DNA from 2 places in the Xylanibacillus composti genome. Region 2 is predicted to be linked to the other one. Evidence: riboswitches for the same ligand, from Rfam matches in the RefSeq annotation. Region 2 holds a riboswitch; the other holds the start of a gene.
The links. A riboswitch is a leader RNA that binds a small molecule or an ion and turns the genes downstream of it on or off. The one in region 2 is predicted to bind cyclic di-GMP.

Region 1: it holds a riboswitch for cyclic di-GMP, as region 2 does, so the genes downstream of both, XYCOK13_RS10065 (putative bifunctional diguanylate cyclase/phosphodiesterase) here and XYCOK13_RS00840 (methyl-accepting chemotaxis protein) in region 2, are expected to answer to the same signal.

The regions. Positions count from the first base shown of each region.
Region 1 covers NZ_BOVK01000025.1:46,151-52,803, forward strand. Annotated here, with positions in the region: gene XYCOK13_RS10050 (YhjD family protein) at 1-264, shown strand, start outside; gene XYCOK13_RS10055 (YhjD family protein) at 347-820, opposite strand; gene XYCOK13_RS10060 (DNA polymerase IV) at 817-2,076, opposite strand; cyclic di-GMP riboswitch class I at 2,468-2,554, shown strand; gene XYCOK13_RS10065 (putative bifunctional diguanylate cyclase/phosphodiesterase) at 2,673-5,291, shown strand; gene XYCOK13_RS10070 (ABC transporter substrate-binding protein) at 5,293-6,609, shown strand.
Region 2 covers NZ_BOVK01000003.1:9,898-21,101, reverse strand. Annotated here, with positions in the region: gene XYCOK13_RS00850 (TRAP transporter permease) at 1-217, opposite strand, end outside; gene XYCOK13_RS00845 (TAXI family TRAP transporter solute-binding subunit) at 376-1,344, opposite strand; gene XYCOK13_RS00840 (methyl-accepting chemotaxis protein) at 1,762-3,483, opposite strand; cyclic di-GMP riboswitch class I at 3,561-3,645, opposite strand; gene XYCOK13_RS00835 (hypothetical protein) at 3,870-4,334, shown strand; gene XYCOK13_RS00830 (carbohydrate ABC transporter permease) at 4,456-5,358, opposite strand; gene XYCOK13_RS00825 (carbohydrate ABC transporter permease) at 5,375-6,256, opposite strand; gene XYCOK13_RS00820 (extracellular solute-binding protein) at 6,338-7,672, opposite strand; gene XYCOK13_RS00815 (response regulator transcription factor) at 7,837-8,628, opposite strand; gene XYCOK13_RS00810 (cache domain-containing sensor histidine kinase) at 8,638-10,380, opposite strand; gene XYCOK13_RS00805 (hypothetical protein) at 10,601-10,993, opposite strand; gene XYCOK13_RS00800 (hypothetical protein) at 11,010-11,204, opposite strand, start outside.

The DNA of each region.
Region 1 (6,653 bases), on a different contig from region 2:
AAGATGCCGCGGGTCTACATCTCCAGCTTGCGGCGCACGCAGGAGCAGATCCATGCCGATCTCGTTCATGTGCGGCGGCAGCTGCAGAGGCGTGGAATCAAGATTTATGAGATGAAGCGAACGTCTCAGGGATTGGAGGCCTGTTACGTATGCCGCGGCTACCATCGTCATTTTTCCATGCTGTGGAGCTTGGTCCGGACGGAGGCGGAGAGGCGGCTGGCCGCCTACATGCAGGGGCCGCTGGCAGATCAGGAGCAGGCCTGAACCTGACTCCGGGCACGTTTTCGTTGGACTGCTGCCCCGCTTTCCGCAATTTGTTTTCGCAACCGCATACTGCTGCCCCCCATTATTTCCCGTAGCTCTCAAGCAGCTTAGACATCTCATTCAGATACTTGGTCAACCGCACACTGATTTCCGATCTTACAACATCGCGAACCATCCCGAACCGCTCCTCATACCCTCTGCAGATAATTTTGTGATACACCACTACATCCACCTGCTCTTCAGTCATGACCTTGATATTTCGTCTCGTTAGTTCTTTGCGGAGCAGGTACATGTCTTTCTCGATTCGGTTCATTAGTATTTGTGTTGAGAACAAGAAATGCCGGCGCAGAATATTGGGTGAATTCTTGATGTCGTCTGCTGCCTTTTGGACCATAGTCAACATAAGAGGCAACAGGATAAAATCTCGAATCATGGCGAGTTCTTCTGTTGTTGGGCGATTAAGATTTTTAGGTTGGTTTCGTTTTTCGTATTGCTCCACATGTTCTGTGAGTGCCATTTTCGATTCCCAACGGCCATTGCCGTCCAGTTTGCTCATGCCCAATGACCTCCTATTTGAGCCGCCCTTTCATAAGCCTGACCCGTTTCCATCAGAGACGACGCTCGAACAATAGAAGCCGGGCCGAAACGATCCTTGATTTGGTCAATTGTTTTCGAGCGGAGAATAAGCTTCTCCCGATCCTCAAACAGGTCCAGTTGATACACATCATCGGCGGAAAGTCCAGTGAGCGTAATATGCAAATGGGTAATGGGCATGCGTCTCCAATATTTTGCAAATAACGAGTATGCAGCCGCACCGACTTCATGTTCCAAGTAAGTTGGCCGAAACAACGTCACTTGCCTGCCGAAACTTGACGATCTGTATCCGTCTGTTTCAGCGGCTGCCACGCTTATAACCCGTCCCATATATCCGTATCGACGTGCGCGGCGGCAAACTTCGATCACGAGTTCGAGCATAAGGGGCTCGATATCTTCCATCGTCCTGTACTTCCCCCATCTCAGAGCTCTCCCATTATTAATCACCTTGATTTGCTTGCGCATGCCTGCGATAACCGGACTCGGATCAATTCCGTTAGCAGTTTGCCAATAATACTCCGCCTGGATGTCGCTCTGCTTCCCCATTTCGTAACGCATGCGTCTCTTGAATTCTCCAAGATCCAGTCGGGCGATATCACCAATTGTAAGAAGCCCCATGTGCGCGAAGTGGCGAGTCATGCGGCTAGCCACCATAAACATCTGATGGATTGGCAAAGGCCAAAGGTCAGACTCGATATTATCTTTCGAAAGCGTATATACGCCTCCGGGGACTTTCTTTGCGAAATTGTCCGTGGCCATTTTGGCGAGGATTTTGGTGGGACCTATCCCAACGCGCGTCCATATACCCGTTGAAAGTTGAACCCGCGCTTGAATTTGGCGAGCAATCTCATCGGCGGAACCGCCGAATAACGACAAAGACCCTGTCACGTCAAGAAACTGTTCATCAACTGAATACGGCTCAACTTGATCTGTAAAGGATTCATATATTTCCGTCATAAATAAAGAGACGGAAATATACGTCTGCATCCGCGGGCGGATAACGACCAATTCCGGACACTTAGCCAGCGCCTCTCCGACGCGTTCAGCCGTTGTAACTCCCTGCGACTTGGCTGCCGGACATGCAGCGAGAATAATCCCGCTTTTACGCGCCGGATCTCCGACAGCAACCGGTTTATCGCGATATTCAGGATGCGCTGCCTTCTCTATAGATGCGTAAAAACTAAGCCCATCGACCAACATGATGACTCGCTCCTTCATATCGAACCTCCGATCAGCTTTGGACGATCTTCAGGGTACGGGGTTCAACAGACTTCCAGCCAATGATTTCGTTCTTTTTTACCTGAAGTTGCTTTTTTGCAATCATATAGGCGGACCTCCAATTCGGAACATTTGTTCTTGTATAGTGTATACAGAATACCGAACATATATTCTTATTTCAAGGGGGATTTTTTGGCAATATGCAAGGCTGAAAAAAGGTATAGGGTGTAGCAGCAGCATCGGATAGTTAACATCAAATTCGATTCCGCTGAAGCAGCTGACGACCCAAAAAAAGTTAGTTCCTAGGTCCTATGATGATAGTCGCAGAAAAAGAAGGTTTTTGACGATTTTTGGCGAATACGTGTAAGGAATGATGAAGATGACGTCATACCAGCGATAAGGGCAAACCGCGCGAAAGCACGGGACGCAAAGCTACGGACCTAAAGCATCGCCATGCTATGGTCGCCGGGCCGCCGAACGGGTATCAGTTGCAAGGCTTGCATCTCCTGCAGCCTCCTCTTACTCGACTTCAGCTATGCTCCCCGTGCTTTGTACCTGTAGCCGCCTTGTTGCCATGATTTACACGGAGGATCCCTATGCAGTCAGCAACGTTACCGGCTAACAGCAACATCAAGCGAGTGGTGTATGGAGCGCTCCTCGCGTGTTCCATAACGCTTACCTTATTCCCCGGCAAATGGTTTCTAGGCATCGATTTATTTGCCGGCAGCCTGTTCTTAATCCTGCTTGTCGGTCGCTACCAGGCAAGGGCCGCATTCGCCGGAGCACTGGCCACCTATTCCGTGGCCTCGATCACAGGCGCTCTCGACTGGGTTCCCGCTTTGATCCACACTGCCCACATTGCCTGGCTTTGCTGGTATATACGCAAGCAGCCGCAAGGGTTGATCTTAGGCAGCGCGCTGTATTGGATCGCTGCCGGAGGACCGCTGCTGGCCGCCTATTATGTTTGGCAGAATGGCCGGTTCGATCAGGTTGGCATCATTCTGCTGCAGATCGAATGGATCGTCGCGCTGATATGCGTGCTGTTGGCTGATATTTGTTTGGCCTACGTGCCCCTTGGCCGCAAATCCTCCAAACAGAAGGCCGGTGTTTCCGGTTACTATTTTTCCCGGATGATGATTCATCTGACGCTGGCTGTTCTCCTGATTCCCTATATGATCTACGTCACCTATACCGGGTACCGGGGAGAAGCCGCTATCTCCCAATCGATCAAAGGCCATTTCCACTCGCAGATGCAGAGTGCGCGCTCCTATCTCGATACGATATCTGCCGAAGCGATCACATCTTTGCAGCTGCATAGCCGACTGGAGTCGACCATGATCAGCAAATGGCTGGAGGAGATCGCCAGCGAGACCGATTCGGAATTCGTTATTCTTACCGCAGACAATCGCATATTGGCTGCCAGCTCGTCTGACTTCCCGCAAGCGGGCGAACCATTCTTGTGGCAAGCGGGCAGCGAGCGGATCGTCCAGCAGGAGACGTACTGGCAGTGGCTGCCCCGGGGCGCATTTCCCCATGAGCTGGAACGCTATCTCCATGCTTACTTGATCCAGGAAGCGATTCAGCCGTCGAAACGCCTGAAGTTCGTCCTGATCGCACCCTATGCTCCTTACATTAAGGAGCATCTCGCCAGCTTGGAAGCGAAATTAAGCCTTCTGCTAAACTTCAGCCTGCTCATCCTGCTGCTCAACCTGCTGTTCCAGCGTGTGTTCTTCCAGCCGCTTTCCCGGCTGGCGGCTGCTACGACCGGTATCCCGAGCCGATTGCAAAACGGCACGTCTATCGAGTGGAAGAAGAGCGGCATGGTTGAAATCGATTCCCTGGTCCATAATTTCCAGGCCGTGTCGGCAGAGCTAAGGGAAATGTTCGATCATGCCCATCGGCTTGCCTACTATGATTCACTGACCGGACTGAAGAATCGGCCGAGCATGCAGAAGGAGCTGGAGAAGATGTTCCAGAGCCGGAAGCCTTCAGAGCAAATAGCGGTCATCTTCTTCGATCTGGACCGATTCAAGCAGGTAAACGATTCTCTGGGCCACGCCCTGGGCGATCAGCTGCTGCAGGTCGTTGCCAAACGGCTGTCCGCGATGCAAAGCGAACGTGTCCGTCTGTTTCGCCTGAGCGGAGACGAATTCGTCATGGTAGTGGAAGGCCAGGAGGAGATCACGCCGGAAGCCGCCGCCGAATCGATACTGAAGCTGATTCGCCAACCCATCAGCATTGAGCCCCATGAGCTGCGCGTTACGTCCAGCGTAGGCATCGCGCTCTACCCGGAGCACGGACAGACCGCCGATGAGCTGATGAGGCAGGCCGATTCAGCCATGTATTCAGCCAAGGAAAGCGGCGGAGACAGCTATGCGCTGTACACGGACTCGCTGAAAGCGCAAATCACCGATCGGCTCTGGCTGGAGAATCACCTGCGCAGCGCGCTGGAAAACCAGGAGTTCGTCCTGCACTATCAGCCGATTGTAGATGCGGGGACTGGCAGCATACGCGGAATGGAGGCGCTGATTCGCTGGCATCATCCGGAGCGAGGCATGATATCGCCTGCCCGCTTCATCCCGATAGCTGAGCAGACCGGCATTATCATTCCGATCGGTGAATGGGTGCTGCGCGAAGCCTGCCGGCAGAACAAAGCCTGGCAGAATGAAGGATTGGAAAACCTGCATGTGGCGGTGAATCTGTCTGCCAGACAATTCCACTCGCCTCATCTGATCAGGAATATCTGTGACATTCTCAACGAGACAGGCATGGAACCGCAGTACCTGGAACTTGAAATTACAGAAGGCTTTATCATCCACAATACCGAGTACGTCAGACAAGTGCTGCGCGAATTGGAGGCGATGGGCGTCTCGGTATCCATAGACGACTTCGGCACCGGTTACTCATCCTTGTCCCAGCTGCAGCAATTCCCGGTGCATGCGGTGAAGATCGACCGCTCCTTCGTTCGCAATATTGGCGAGAATACGCATAACCGTTCCATCGTGCGCGCCATTATTGAGCTGGCTCACGGCATGGGTCTGAAGGTTGTAGCCGAAGGCATCGAGTCAGAGGACGAACGGGATTTCCTCATCCAGCACCGCTGCGACAGGATGCAGGGATACTTGCTTGGGCGTCCGTGTGATGCCGAGCAATTCGGACAGCTGCTGCGCCGGCTTCAGAAGGAATCAAAACGAAGGCAGATTAGGGGGGACTAGCATGAGGCTTTGGTTTCAAGGGATCATCGCAGGCTTGCTTATGCTCTTGGCGGGATGCGGCGGTATTTCCCCAGGCCATGAGCAGGCCGTACCTAAGCCCGGGCATGGCGACCTTCCATCACAAGCGACACTTCACGCAACAGAAGCTTCGGACAAGCTCGAAATCTGGTCCTATTACGACCTGGGGGAGAGGAACCGCGCCAAGATTCGCGAGCTGCTGCCAGACTTGGATATATCCTTCCAGGTCGCCTCCTATTATCAGGCCATCGACCTGTACAAGAAGGCGCTGACCCGCGATGAAGTACCGGATATCTTCATCCTCGAGACCGCTTGGTTAGGCAGCTTCAATGATTCGCTAGCCTTCGAAGACCTGGCGGCCTCTCCCTATGAAGCCGAATCACTGCTCGAGCCATATCCCGAATCGATTCTGGCGCCTTTTCGCACCTTGGACGGAGCCGGGTTGATTGCTCTGCCATTCGATATGAATCCCGCCGTCACCTATTATCGCTATGACGTGATGCAAGAAGCCGGACTTCCGGCCGAACCGGAAGCGTTGGCCCGATTCATGGAGGAGCCTGACAATTGGCTGCATATCGCCCAAACGCTGAAACAGCGCAATCAATGGAGCATTGCCTGGGGAAGCGATCCATTAGATATTTTCAGCAAAAATACGTCTTTCTTCGATAGCGAGCTGTCCTTTGCGCACAATAATGAACAAATTGCGCGGGCGATCGAACTGGGGCGGGCGATTGAAAATCAAAAGCTGGCTTCCATGAGCAACATCTTTGACAAGAACAACAATTCCATTCAAAGTGAAGACACTGTCATGTTCCATACCGGCTACTGGTATCGCTACATGCTGGAGGAGCTGGCTCCCGAGCAAAGCGGCAACTGGCGCATAACGAGGCTGCCGTTCAACGCATACGGCTGGTCGGGCAGTTCAGCCGTAGCGATTGCGGCCAAATCCGCGAACAAGGATGCTGCCTGGCAAGCAGCCGAATGGCTGGCAACCGGCTACAGCCGCTATATCGAGGAGCTTCTGCACGCAGATGCCGGCAGCCCGAACGCCTATTTCGGCGGACAGAAGCTGGAGCCGCTTGTCCGAGAGCTCATCCTGCGCATGCCGGCCTATACCTTTACGCCTCTGGATGAGAAGGCCAATCGGATCTGGCGGGAGGTTTGGACTGAGGAAAAGGACGACTCTTCGCTCACAGCCCAAGAGGTGGCCAGCCTCATGGAGCAGCGGGTTATGGAGGAGCTGGCTCCCCAAATCGAAGTGCTTCAGCACTACTTGCAGGAGAGCCGAAAAGCCAACTAATGTGCCGCGCTGACCTGAAACGCAGATCCACATCGGGGCAGCCG
Region 2 (11,204 bases):
CAAGCCCTGTCCCCAAGTGAATCGGCCCCTGGATTCTCGCCTCATAGGCGCCGCGGTACGCTGTGAACAGGTGGAACAACGTAAGCGAGATAGCGAGGAACGACACTACCCATACCCATTTCCCAAGCTGCTTGCGGTAGGTGCTTTCCCGGTCATACTTCTCCAGTATCTCATCGGCGGACACTGCATCGGATTTCACGGAGTGGGTGGGCGGCACATCCCCGGCAACCGACTGCCGCCTGGCTTGTTCGCGCTCGTTCAAGGGTCTCACCGCCTTCGCTAAGATTTAGTAAGGAGACAAGCTTTCCTATGGGTAAAAAAGGGCCGGGACACCAAGTGTCGAGGCCCTCGTTATATCCAGTTCGCCTTATCCGCCTAATCCATCAATCCGATTTCCTGATAATACTTCTGCGCGCCGGGATGAATCGGCAAGCCATTCGATCCGTTCAGCGCATTCTCTTGTGTCGTATGACTGGACTGCGGATGTGTATTATCCCCGTTATGCTCAATCATCACCCTTGCCAGTTCGTACGCCAAATCCTCATCCACTGTATCCGTATTGGCCACGAGTATCGCAAAGGCTGAAATCGTATGCGCATCGGCTTCCAGCCACTCATAGGAGCCAGCCGAAATGGCAAACCCGGAGTAACCGCTGTTGGCTTCTATATGTGCCAGCGCATCGCCCGTTACTTCCAGAAACTTCACATCCCGTGTTGCCGCCTGCAGCTCATCGATACCGGCGTCCGGCAACCCCAACAGGCCGAACGAAGCGTCGATCGTACCGTCCTGCAGCTTCGCTTTCGCATCGCCAAACCCTTCCTGATAGGCTACATAGTCTCCATCCTGCAGGCCGTATGCCTCCAGAATTAGCTTTGCGGCTGCTTGTGTGCCGCTGCCCGGCGGCCCGATGGCCACGCGCTTGCCTGCCAAATCGGCGATCGTCTCGACCCCTGTCGACTCCCTCGATACGATCTGCATGACTTCCGGATAAATATGACCGATGAACGCGAAATTCTCTACGGGATTTCCTTCGAATTCTCCTTTGCCTTCATAAGCATCGATAGCCGGCAAATTGACAGACATGCCGAGATCAAATTCCCCGCGGCTGATTTTCGCCAGGTTCTCAACAGAAGCACCCGACTCCGTTGAGGTTACGTTAATATGTTCGATCTGATTATTCCACACATTCGCCATCTCTGCACCCAACGGGAAATAGGTTCCCCCTTGGCTGCCCGTTCCCATAAGCAGATCCGTTGTGCCTGCCCCTGAACCGCAAGCCGCCAGCACAGCCACGCTTAAGACAAGGATAAATCCAGATACAATACGACGCTTCACTTGCAACATCCTCCTTATTCAGCATATTGAGGTTCCCAGCTTTCATCATTACAGGCATAGAATGATAGATAGTTAAATAGATTATCGCCCAAGGGAATTTATGTAAGCATTATACCATAAAGTCTGAATTATTTGAATCCTTTATGAATCGCTTGTACATTCTGCGACGTGTCAACGGGCGCCGCTTTTTACTCATATGTATGGCTCTGTGCAGTGAATATGCGAAAAAAAAAAACTGCTTCCCCTGTGAAATCAACATCCTGATGTTGAAACGGCGCCAAGTTTGCCTTCTATTATTTTTGCTTATAAATCGACTGTGCGATGCTCCATTCCACCTATCCCGCATACGTACCGTACCAGCAAAAAGGCTGTCCTGCCATGTCATCACTTGACCGGCGGGACAGCCTTGTTCATGCTCCTGCGAATTTATAGTTTGAACTTGCTGACCATCTGGTTCAATTCCTCTGCAAGCACAGCCAAATGCTCTGCATTGCTTGTAATTTCCTCCATCGAACTGTTCTGCTGCTGGGCCGAGGCAGAGGTCTGTTCGACGCCGGCCGCGCCCTCCTCCGATACGGAGGCAATTTCCTGGCTCGTCGTTCCGATTTTCTCGCCATGCCTGCTGATCGCTTTGAGTCCCATCGACACGCTGCCTATGCGCTCGACCATCTGATTGACGGCTTCCGTAATGCTGTCGAACGTTTCCTTGGTCGCGTTCATGGATTGCGTGCCTTCCTCTACCTCCTGGTATCCGCCCTGCAGCGACTCAACCATCACTTGAGTGTCCTTCTGAATGCCCGCGATAATGCCGGTCACTTCGTTAACAGAACGCTCAACCTGCTCGGACAGCTTCTTCACCTCAGACGCGACTACCGCGAAACCTCTGCCGTGTTCGCCTGCGCGGGCCGCCTCGATCGAAGCGTTGAGCGCTAGCAGGTTTGTCTGCGAAGCAATTTCCTGAATTACCTGCACCAGATTGGAAATATTGCCCGCGCTTTGTTCCAGATTCCGCATCTTGCCGAGCGCATCCTGGACAATGCCATTGATCGCCGTCATCTGCTTGGCCGTCTGTTCCATCTGAACCGTGCCATTCGTCGACTGGGCCAGAACGTTCGCCGATGCGTCATTCAGCGCGTCGCCATCCTGATTGGCCACAGCTACCTGCTCGTTCAATGTTTCAACCAGCTCGGCAATTTCGGTAGCGGAACGAGCCTGTATTTCAGTCCCGGAAGCGAGTTCCTGCATCGTAGTTGCGATTTGCTCGCTGCCTGCCTTGACCTCTCTCGCCATTTGCGTCAATTCCTCGCTCTGGCTGGAAACTGTCTGAGAGATGGATGAGATGCCCCTGACCATCTCGCGCAGGCTGCTGCTCATATAATTAATCGTCTTCGCCAATTGCCCGATCTCGTCCCGGCTTTCATAGCTGATATTCTTCACAGCAAGATTGCCGTTCGCGATTTCGCCGCCAATCTCTATGACTTCCTTAATATTGCGACTGATCAAGCGACTTACAAAATATGTAATGAACAAACTTAGAATCAAGGAAACGATAACGGCACCGATCAGCATATAGAGTGAAAACGCTGCCTGGGCATTGGCGTCCTCTACCGCCGCAATCTGCTCCGCCGAGACAATTTCGATAAGCTCTCCCAAAATGCTGACCGTTTCTGCGCGAAGCGACGCGGTCTCTCCCCGCAGCAGCTCTACTTCTATCATATTGCCGGCATTCAGTGCAGGCACCAGCTTCTCCAGAAACAGCTCGTTATACTTGCTGTCGCTTTCGATAACGCGTTCGAAAATTTCCAGAAACTCCGCCGATTCATCCAGACCAGCCCGAATCTCTTGCTCCAGCTGATTGAATCTCGCACTGCGCTCCTGAAACTCGGAAATCGGAACCGCGCTCCAAGTTTGAATGAAATCGGCAATCCGAATATCCTTGGCCCGGAACAGCGAACCCATTTCGCTCATCTTCAACGCTCGTTCTCCTGTTCTTTCCACCTCATTGATTTCTCTGCCGACATTGTTCAGCAGTATAGCAACCATCACAGTTGAGGCCACGAACAAGACGATCGTGATAGCGAGAGGAATGCCATACTTCTGGCTCAACGACATGTTTTTGAATCTGAACTTGCTTAACCATCCACCCATCCTTTTCATCTCTCCAGTCTTCTCCAAAGTTGTCCAATAGCGCAAAAAAACCGCCCGAATGCGGGCAGTCCTCTTGATCGTGCAGCTGGCTGGCTTTCCTTTAAGGAAGAAGCCCCTATAGCTTTGCGTCCTATTCTTTCGAATAGTTTGCCCTTGTCGCTATCGCTACTAGCATTATAGCAACTCTCATGACGATATTCTACAGGAAGCGACAATTATTACTAACTTCTTCCCCTGTAGAATTGTACAATCCTCCTCTTAATCAGGAATTGCTGCTAATATGCCATTCGGCGGCTCCCGATTGTTGCTAGAACGATAGGCAATATTTGTCTGGCCATGCTACTATACGAGTGAGGGGAATTCAATGAATGAAGGAGGGAATTGATATGAGCAAGAAATTTCGCGTAAGCGCTGTCATGATGCTGATTGTCGTTGCCCTATCGTTATCGCTTGGCGGCTCTGCCGCCCCTGCAACGTACGTGCATGGGATTTTCTCCGAGCGGGCCCTGTATGTGGTCGATGGTTTGACCGGAGATCAGTATCCGGTCAGAGGCAACGCTATTGCCAGTTGGACCGAGCATCCGCTTCAGTCTGGCAATCAAGCATTTTTCAATGCCATAGTCCACAACGCTGCCGGCGACCGTTACGAATTTAGGCTCGTGTCGCTGGGGAACACAACAAACGACTCGATCTACGGGAAATTTGATATTTACAAGAACTACAATCTCGTAGCGCAGGTGACAGGAACCGCCTACGGACTTTCCCTGCCGGTCGGCAACTACTACAAGTTCTATGACTCGCAGCAAAATTGGCATGTTTCCGGCTACATCACAGATCGCCTAGACTATTAATCGTACCGCGGCAGGGCTTCCCCTCAGCCCTGCCGTTCAGCCAACTGCGCGGCAGCGAAATCACAAAAAAAAAGCCATCCTCAAGCTACAATAACTTAAGGACAGCTTTCGTTGACGCCATCTAGCCTTTCACCGAGCCGGCCGCAATGCCTTCTACGATTCGATCACTCATAATGAGAAAGGCGAGCAGAATGGGCAGGATGCTGATCATCAGGGTTGCGCCGATCGCCCCCCAGTCTGTCGAATATTGTCCGACAAAGTTCTGCACCCCTACCGTCAATGTCTTCAGCGTATCCGAGCTGATAAACGTATTGACGAACACAAACTCATTCCAATTGTAAATCATGTTGATAATGGCCGCCGTAACCATCACCGAGGAGGTCATAGGCAATATAATGCGAATGAACATGCGATTGACCGAACAGCCGTCTACAATTGCGGCTTCCTCGATTTCCCGCGGCAAGGCGTAATAAAAGCCTAGCAATATCATAATCGTAATTGGCAGGTTGAACGCTGTGTAGGAAAGTATGATGCTCCATAGATTATCGATCAGCCCAAGAGCCTGAAACAAGATGAACAGCGGGATTAGGGTGGAATGCAGCGGAATCATCAGCCCTACCATGAACAAGCCAAGAACAAGCGGCTGCAGCTTCCAGCGCATGCGCGTGAGCGCAAAGGTCGCGAAGCTCGCCAGCAAAATGGTGAGGACGACAGACACGAGCGTTACGACGATGCTGTTCACAAAATACACATCGATATTCCCCGAAGTCCATACCTTCACATAGTTATTCCAGCGGATTTCCTCTGGCAGCGCCAGTGGCGGCAAATTGAAAATTTCCTGATTGTTCTTTAAGGAAAATAAGAGCAGCCATACGAGCGGGAACAGCTGCATAACGGCTGCAATTGTCAGCAAGAAATACAGGATCAGCTTCCCCGCGATGCCCTTCTTCGAGCCGCCGCCCGTCTGGCTGACGGGCTTTTGTGTTTGTCCGCGTTTGAGCGCCAGTCCATTCGTGCTTTTCACTTGATTTCACTCCTGATCATGAATACTGGATTTTCTCCTTTGAGGCGGTCAGCTTGCGAATGAGCCAGGTAGCTGCCAGACAGATGAGCAGCAAGAAAAATCCGACTGCGCTGCCGTAGCCGAAGTCAAAGGTGCGAAATGCTTTGTGATACATGTAGGAAGCCATGACTTCACTCGCCTGGTTCGGTCCGCCATCGGTCATAATATAGATCAAATCGAAATACTTCAACGAACCGACAACCGCCAATACCACCGTAACTTTGATCACTTCCGAAATTAACGGAATCTTGATGCGGAAAGCGATTTGCCAGGCATTCGCCCCATCGATTCTGGCCGCTTCCACGATGGACTGCGGAATATTCTTCAAGGCCGCATAATAGATCAAGATGTAAAATCCAGCGTATTGCCACAGGATAGGAATAAACAGTGCGCCAAGCACAAGATTGGGATCAGCCAGCCATGCCGGTGTCTTCGCTACACCCAGCGATTCCAGGAACGTGTTCAAGATACCGGATGTCGGATGATACACCTTCAACCACAGCTGTGCAATCGCCACAGAGGAGAGCAGCATGGGAATCAGGTAAATCTTGCGAAAGATATTGACTCCGCGAATGTTGCCGCTCAGCAAAACTGCCACCAATAAATAAGGCAGCAGACTGGCGGTCGACAAGATGGCAAAGTACATAGAATGCTTCGCGCTGTTCCAGAAGGATGAATCGCTCATCAGCTTCTGGTAATTGTCCAACCCGATAAACTTCATATCGCTGATGCCGTTCCATTCCATCAAACCGTAAATGCCGGTATAGACAATGGGCACGTATACAATCCCTAGAAGCAGGCATAAGGCCGGAAGGACATAAAGGGTGAGGACGAGCTTATTGGACATGACTTTATTCATACGGTGGGGTTCCTCCTTCCTTATAAGCGCAGGAAGGGCAGGACCTTTCGGCTGGCGACCCTGCCCTTTTCTTCCCTATGCTTATTTGCCTTCCTGCAGGACGTCCTCTTGCTGTTGAGCGAACTCTTCCGGCGTAACTGCCTTGCCGAGCAGCGCCTGAACCAGGTTGTAGTGCGCTTCCGCAGCTACCGGCTTCATCTGTACGTCCAGATAAAGCGTGACTTTATTGGCTACATTCAGCTCATTCAACAAGTCGATATACATTTGCGGCAGATCAATCGTCTCCGTGTCCACCTTCGTCGCCGGGATTACCCCTGCCTCGGTAACCGAAAGCTCTCCCCAACGCTTCACAAAGTGGCTGGCGAATTGCTTGGCCTCAGCCGGGTGGTCAGAATTTTCAGACACGAACAATCCTACGCCGGGACCGCCTACCCAGTCATCCACGCCGCCTTTTCCGCCTTCCAAGACCGGGAATTTGAAGAATCCTACGCTGTCTCTGAATTCTTGCGGAATTTCTTCGTTCGTCGTGTAATTCGGCACTTCCCAAGTACCCATCAAGAACATGGCTACATTGCCGTTCAGGAATTCTGTTTTGGACTCATCATTGGACAGTCCGTTGAAGCCCTTGATGAAGGCGTTCATATCTACCAATTCCTGAAGCTCGCGTCCGGCTTCGATCAAGTCAGGATGCGTGAACGTGTTCGAAGCGACTGCTTCATCAAGCAGCTCTGGCCCACCGAGTCTTTCCGCCAAATACATGTACCAGAACGATGCCGTCCATGCGTCCTTTGCACCAAGCGTAAATGGCGTCACATTGTTGTCATTCAAGGTTTGAATAATGTTTTTCAGATCCTCGTAAGTTTCCGGAACTTCCAGATTATATTGCTCGAAGATCGCCTTGTTGTAATAGAATGGCACAATGTTCAGCTCAACCGGCAAAGCGTACGTATTGCCATCGAACGAATATGCTTCTGTCGTGCCGCCAACGAACTGATCCTTCAGGTCGCCCTCAAGCAGTTCGTTCAGGTTCGCGAATTCATTTCCGTTCACGTACGGCTCCATAAAGCCCGCTGCCCAAGTGAAGCCGATATCCGGCAGGCTGTTCGATGCGGACAATACTTTGAGCTTGTTTTTGTACTGTTCATTGTCCAATACTTCAATTGTAATTTTGACATTGCCATTGGCTTGCTCAAACTCATCTACGATTTGGTTGACCAGATTATACTGGGCCAAGCTGCTTCCTTCCGGCCACAAATGCATCAGATGCAGTTCGACCTGTTCGCCGGACTGCTCTCCTCCCCCATTTTGCGGTGTCGCATTTCCGCCTGTTCCCGTGTTGGCGCTGCCGCCGCAAGCGGCCAAAATCCAGGCGAGGGATGCGAGCAGCATTAACACTGCCATTGACTTTCGGTTCATAGTGTACTTCCCCCTATGTTTGTCAGATTGAAGGCTGCCGCATGCACCGTTGCCCAATCGGACTCGAATGAATGCGCTTTCCTTCCACTATATTGTAGCGCTCGCAGCCGGTGGAAAATAAGCCCTCTCCGATTAGGTATCCTTCCACTATTTTTAGGTGCTGCTCAATCGGAACGGTCGGACATCCGCTTGCGGTACTGCCCCGGACTTTGCTTTTCATATTCCTTGAACAACTTATTGAAATACTTTGCTGTCTTGTACCCGACCCGCTCCGCAATTTCCACGATCGGCAGCTTCGTCTGCACAAGCAGCTCCTTCGCCCGCTGCAGCCTTCTGCGCGTGACATAATCGCTGAAGGTCAGCTGCATTTCTTCTTTGAACAGGACACTGAAGTAGCTCGGGTTCAAGTGCACATGTGTCGCCACTTCCTTAAGACCGAAAGCTTGATTCAAGTGCTGGTCGATATACCGGAGGGCTTCGGCAACGGAATCGCTTATTCGCCCTTGCTGCGCGTGCGCTTCATGCAGCACTGGATCGAGCAGCCGCTCCATCACGCCTACGCGGCTCCGCTGAGCCTGAATGGAAAGCGCATGCTCGACCGCCTCGATCAGCTTATCGTTGCTGACCGGCTTCAGCAAGTAGCGCACTACCCCCAGTCGAATCGCTTGCTGCGCATAAGCAAATTCTGCATAGCCGGATATCAGAATGACAGGGGGCATATAGGCTTGCAGCTTGTCTGCCATCGCCTGTACAAATTCCAGTCCGTTCATCTCCGGCATGCGAATATCCGTGACCACCAACTCCAATTCCAGCTCCTCCATCATCTGCAGAGCATCACGGGCATTGTCGGCAACATAAATCGGATACCGGCCCGCGCTCCAAACCTCCAGCGCCTTCCGCATGCCTTCCCGTGTCATCGGTTCATCCTCTACAAGCAGCACTGCTCTCTGTCTCATCGCGGCCTCCTATTTGCAAGGAATTCTGATCTGCACACTTGTTCCCTCTCCCTTGCTGCTGCTAATCCTTACACCGCCGGCATAATTGCTGCTGCCGGCATACAATTGAATGCGTCTCTCCACGTTGGCCAGTCCCATGCCTGTGCCTCTGGCAGAGGTATGACGCCCTTCGCGTATCGCTGCCGTTACGGCCTCCAGCGTCTGCTCATCCATACCGGCGCCATTGTCTGTGACTTCAATCAGCAGCTCTTGTTCCCGTTCGCGAAAATCCGCCGCCACCCGAATGCTGCCAGGTCCAAGCTTATCTTCAATGCCGTACACGATCGCATTCTCCACAATCGGTTGGATCAGCAGCTTCGGCATCATCCGGTGCGCATGCTCCTCCGGATAGGCAATCTGCCAATTGAGGCGATCGCCCAGCCGCAGCTTCATGATCTGCAGGTATCTTTCGATATGTGCAAGCTCTTCCTCCAGCGTCACCCACTCTTCCCGGTTATGCGAAGTGATCGTATACCGGTAATATTCGGAAATTGTGATGACGAACTCGGCCAGCCTTAGTTCACCCCGCTCCTGCAGAGATCGGTACAGCGCCTCCATCGTATTGAAGAGAAAATGCGGATTCACTTGTGCCTGAAGCGCTTTCAGCTCCATCCGGCTTTGAATGATTTCCTTCTCATAGACGAGCCGAATCAAATCGTTCATATCGCGGACCATCTCATTGTAGGAACGATTCAGTTCTTGCATTTCTATCGTTGAAGTGGTCTCTTCCACCGGCTTGAGTGCGCCTAGCCGCGCGCTTCGCATCGTCCGCTTCAACTGCAGAATCGGTTTGGTTATAGCCGTGGAGAGGAAGAACGAAAGCAGCGCATACAAGAGAAGACCGATGCCGGCCGCGATCAGGATCGCAGTGCGCAGCACAGATATGCCGCTCATAATCTCGCTGATCGGTGTCAAGATCAACAGGGTCCAGCCTGTAGCCTCCGAGGGCTGCCGAACAACCATATGGGTGACACCGTCAATTTCTACCGCATTTCCGGACGAATGAAGGATGCTGCGAACAGCCGACTGATCCAGTTCCGTATCGTTGACCGCTATCGCAACCCCCTCATCATCGACCAGCAGCATCCGTGAAGGGGTCTCGGTGCTGGAGGGGGAATGCTGCAGGTCGAAAAGCTCCCGCTGCAAATGCACGAGCAAAAAGCCGCCTGGCGCAAATTCCTGATCCATGAGCTTAACGAGGCGGATAGCCATAATCGAATCGGGATATTTCGGATCGAATCGGAACCAGATCAGGCTGCCCCTGCCCCTGATCGTCTGCTGAATCCACGCATCTTGAACTTTGTCCTGGATGTGATTGCCGTCAAGCGGATACAAGCGTCTTCCCTCGAAGCTGTACAGCTCGACCGCCTGCACGCCGCGTCCAAAGATCTGAACCGTATTGATAACAGGCGCAAGCCGCTGCCGATCCGAGAAGGACGCCATATTCCCGTTCGTCTCCTCCATTAGCAGCTGCTGAACATAGGCATTTGTCGCCACTTGCGTGGTAAGCGTATCGACCTGCTGCAGAATGCCCTCCAAGCGACCGTTGGCCTGAATGGCCGTCTGTTGAATATTTTTCTCGGCATTGTTTCTAAGCAGGGTGGATACCGAATGAAAGGTTGCCAGCGCAACTCCGCCCAGTACCACAATCATGACCAGCAGAAAGCCGAACAGCATCTGATTGCGCAGCGTATTATGTTTGGAAACGGGCATAGGGCATTCCTTCTCTTCATCTAGTAGATTAGTTTAATTTTTCATAATAGAGTTTATAGAATAATAGTAATTTTCTGAAGTCTAATTGGCAAGATGCATCCCTCAACTTGTCGTCGATGATTATTCAATAAAAAAGGCCACCCCTTTATCAGATGACCTTCCTGTACGCATATGAAATTGTCCTTACCAACGAGAATTCCCTGTAAATTCGATGAGCTTATTAAACGTTCCTCATCCACATTTCACTCCGATGCACACAATCGGCGTAGGTTTTGAGCAGGCCTGCGTAGTCCTGGGCCTGGCTTTCCAGGTCTGCATGCCGGGAGACATAGTCTCTGGGAGAACCGCCCGCACAAAGGGACAACAGCTTGGGCAAGTGCAGGCGCACGACCTCGCCGTTTGAAACATAATAGTCCTCTGGCAGCTGGCCTTCCTCGAGCTTGACAATCAGCACGAACACGCGCCGCTCCCGCATCTCGCATTCGATCTCGATCGCAACCGTATCCCCGATGTAAGTCATGGTCTCCACTCCTGCATAACGAGCAATACTGGGCCCTTCCATGCCCCACTCGTTGACCAGAAACAGAAAATGGTCTCTCCACTCCTTAAACATGTGTACACCCATCACCTCACCAGCAATCCATGCCAAGCACGCCACCGCTTCTCTTCCCCATTCTTATAAATACTTTACTATACTTCTCGTAGCCCTCCAACTGCTTGCGTTCTATATTGTAAAAAGGGCTTGGATCCGCCCCGGCTTCTCTTCTTGCAAAATCCGGACCAATGTCAATGAATTCCCTGCCCTGCCGCTTCATCTTCAAAAT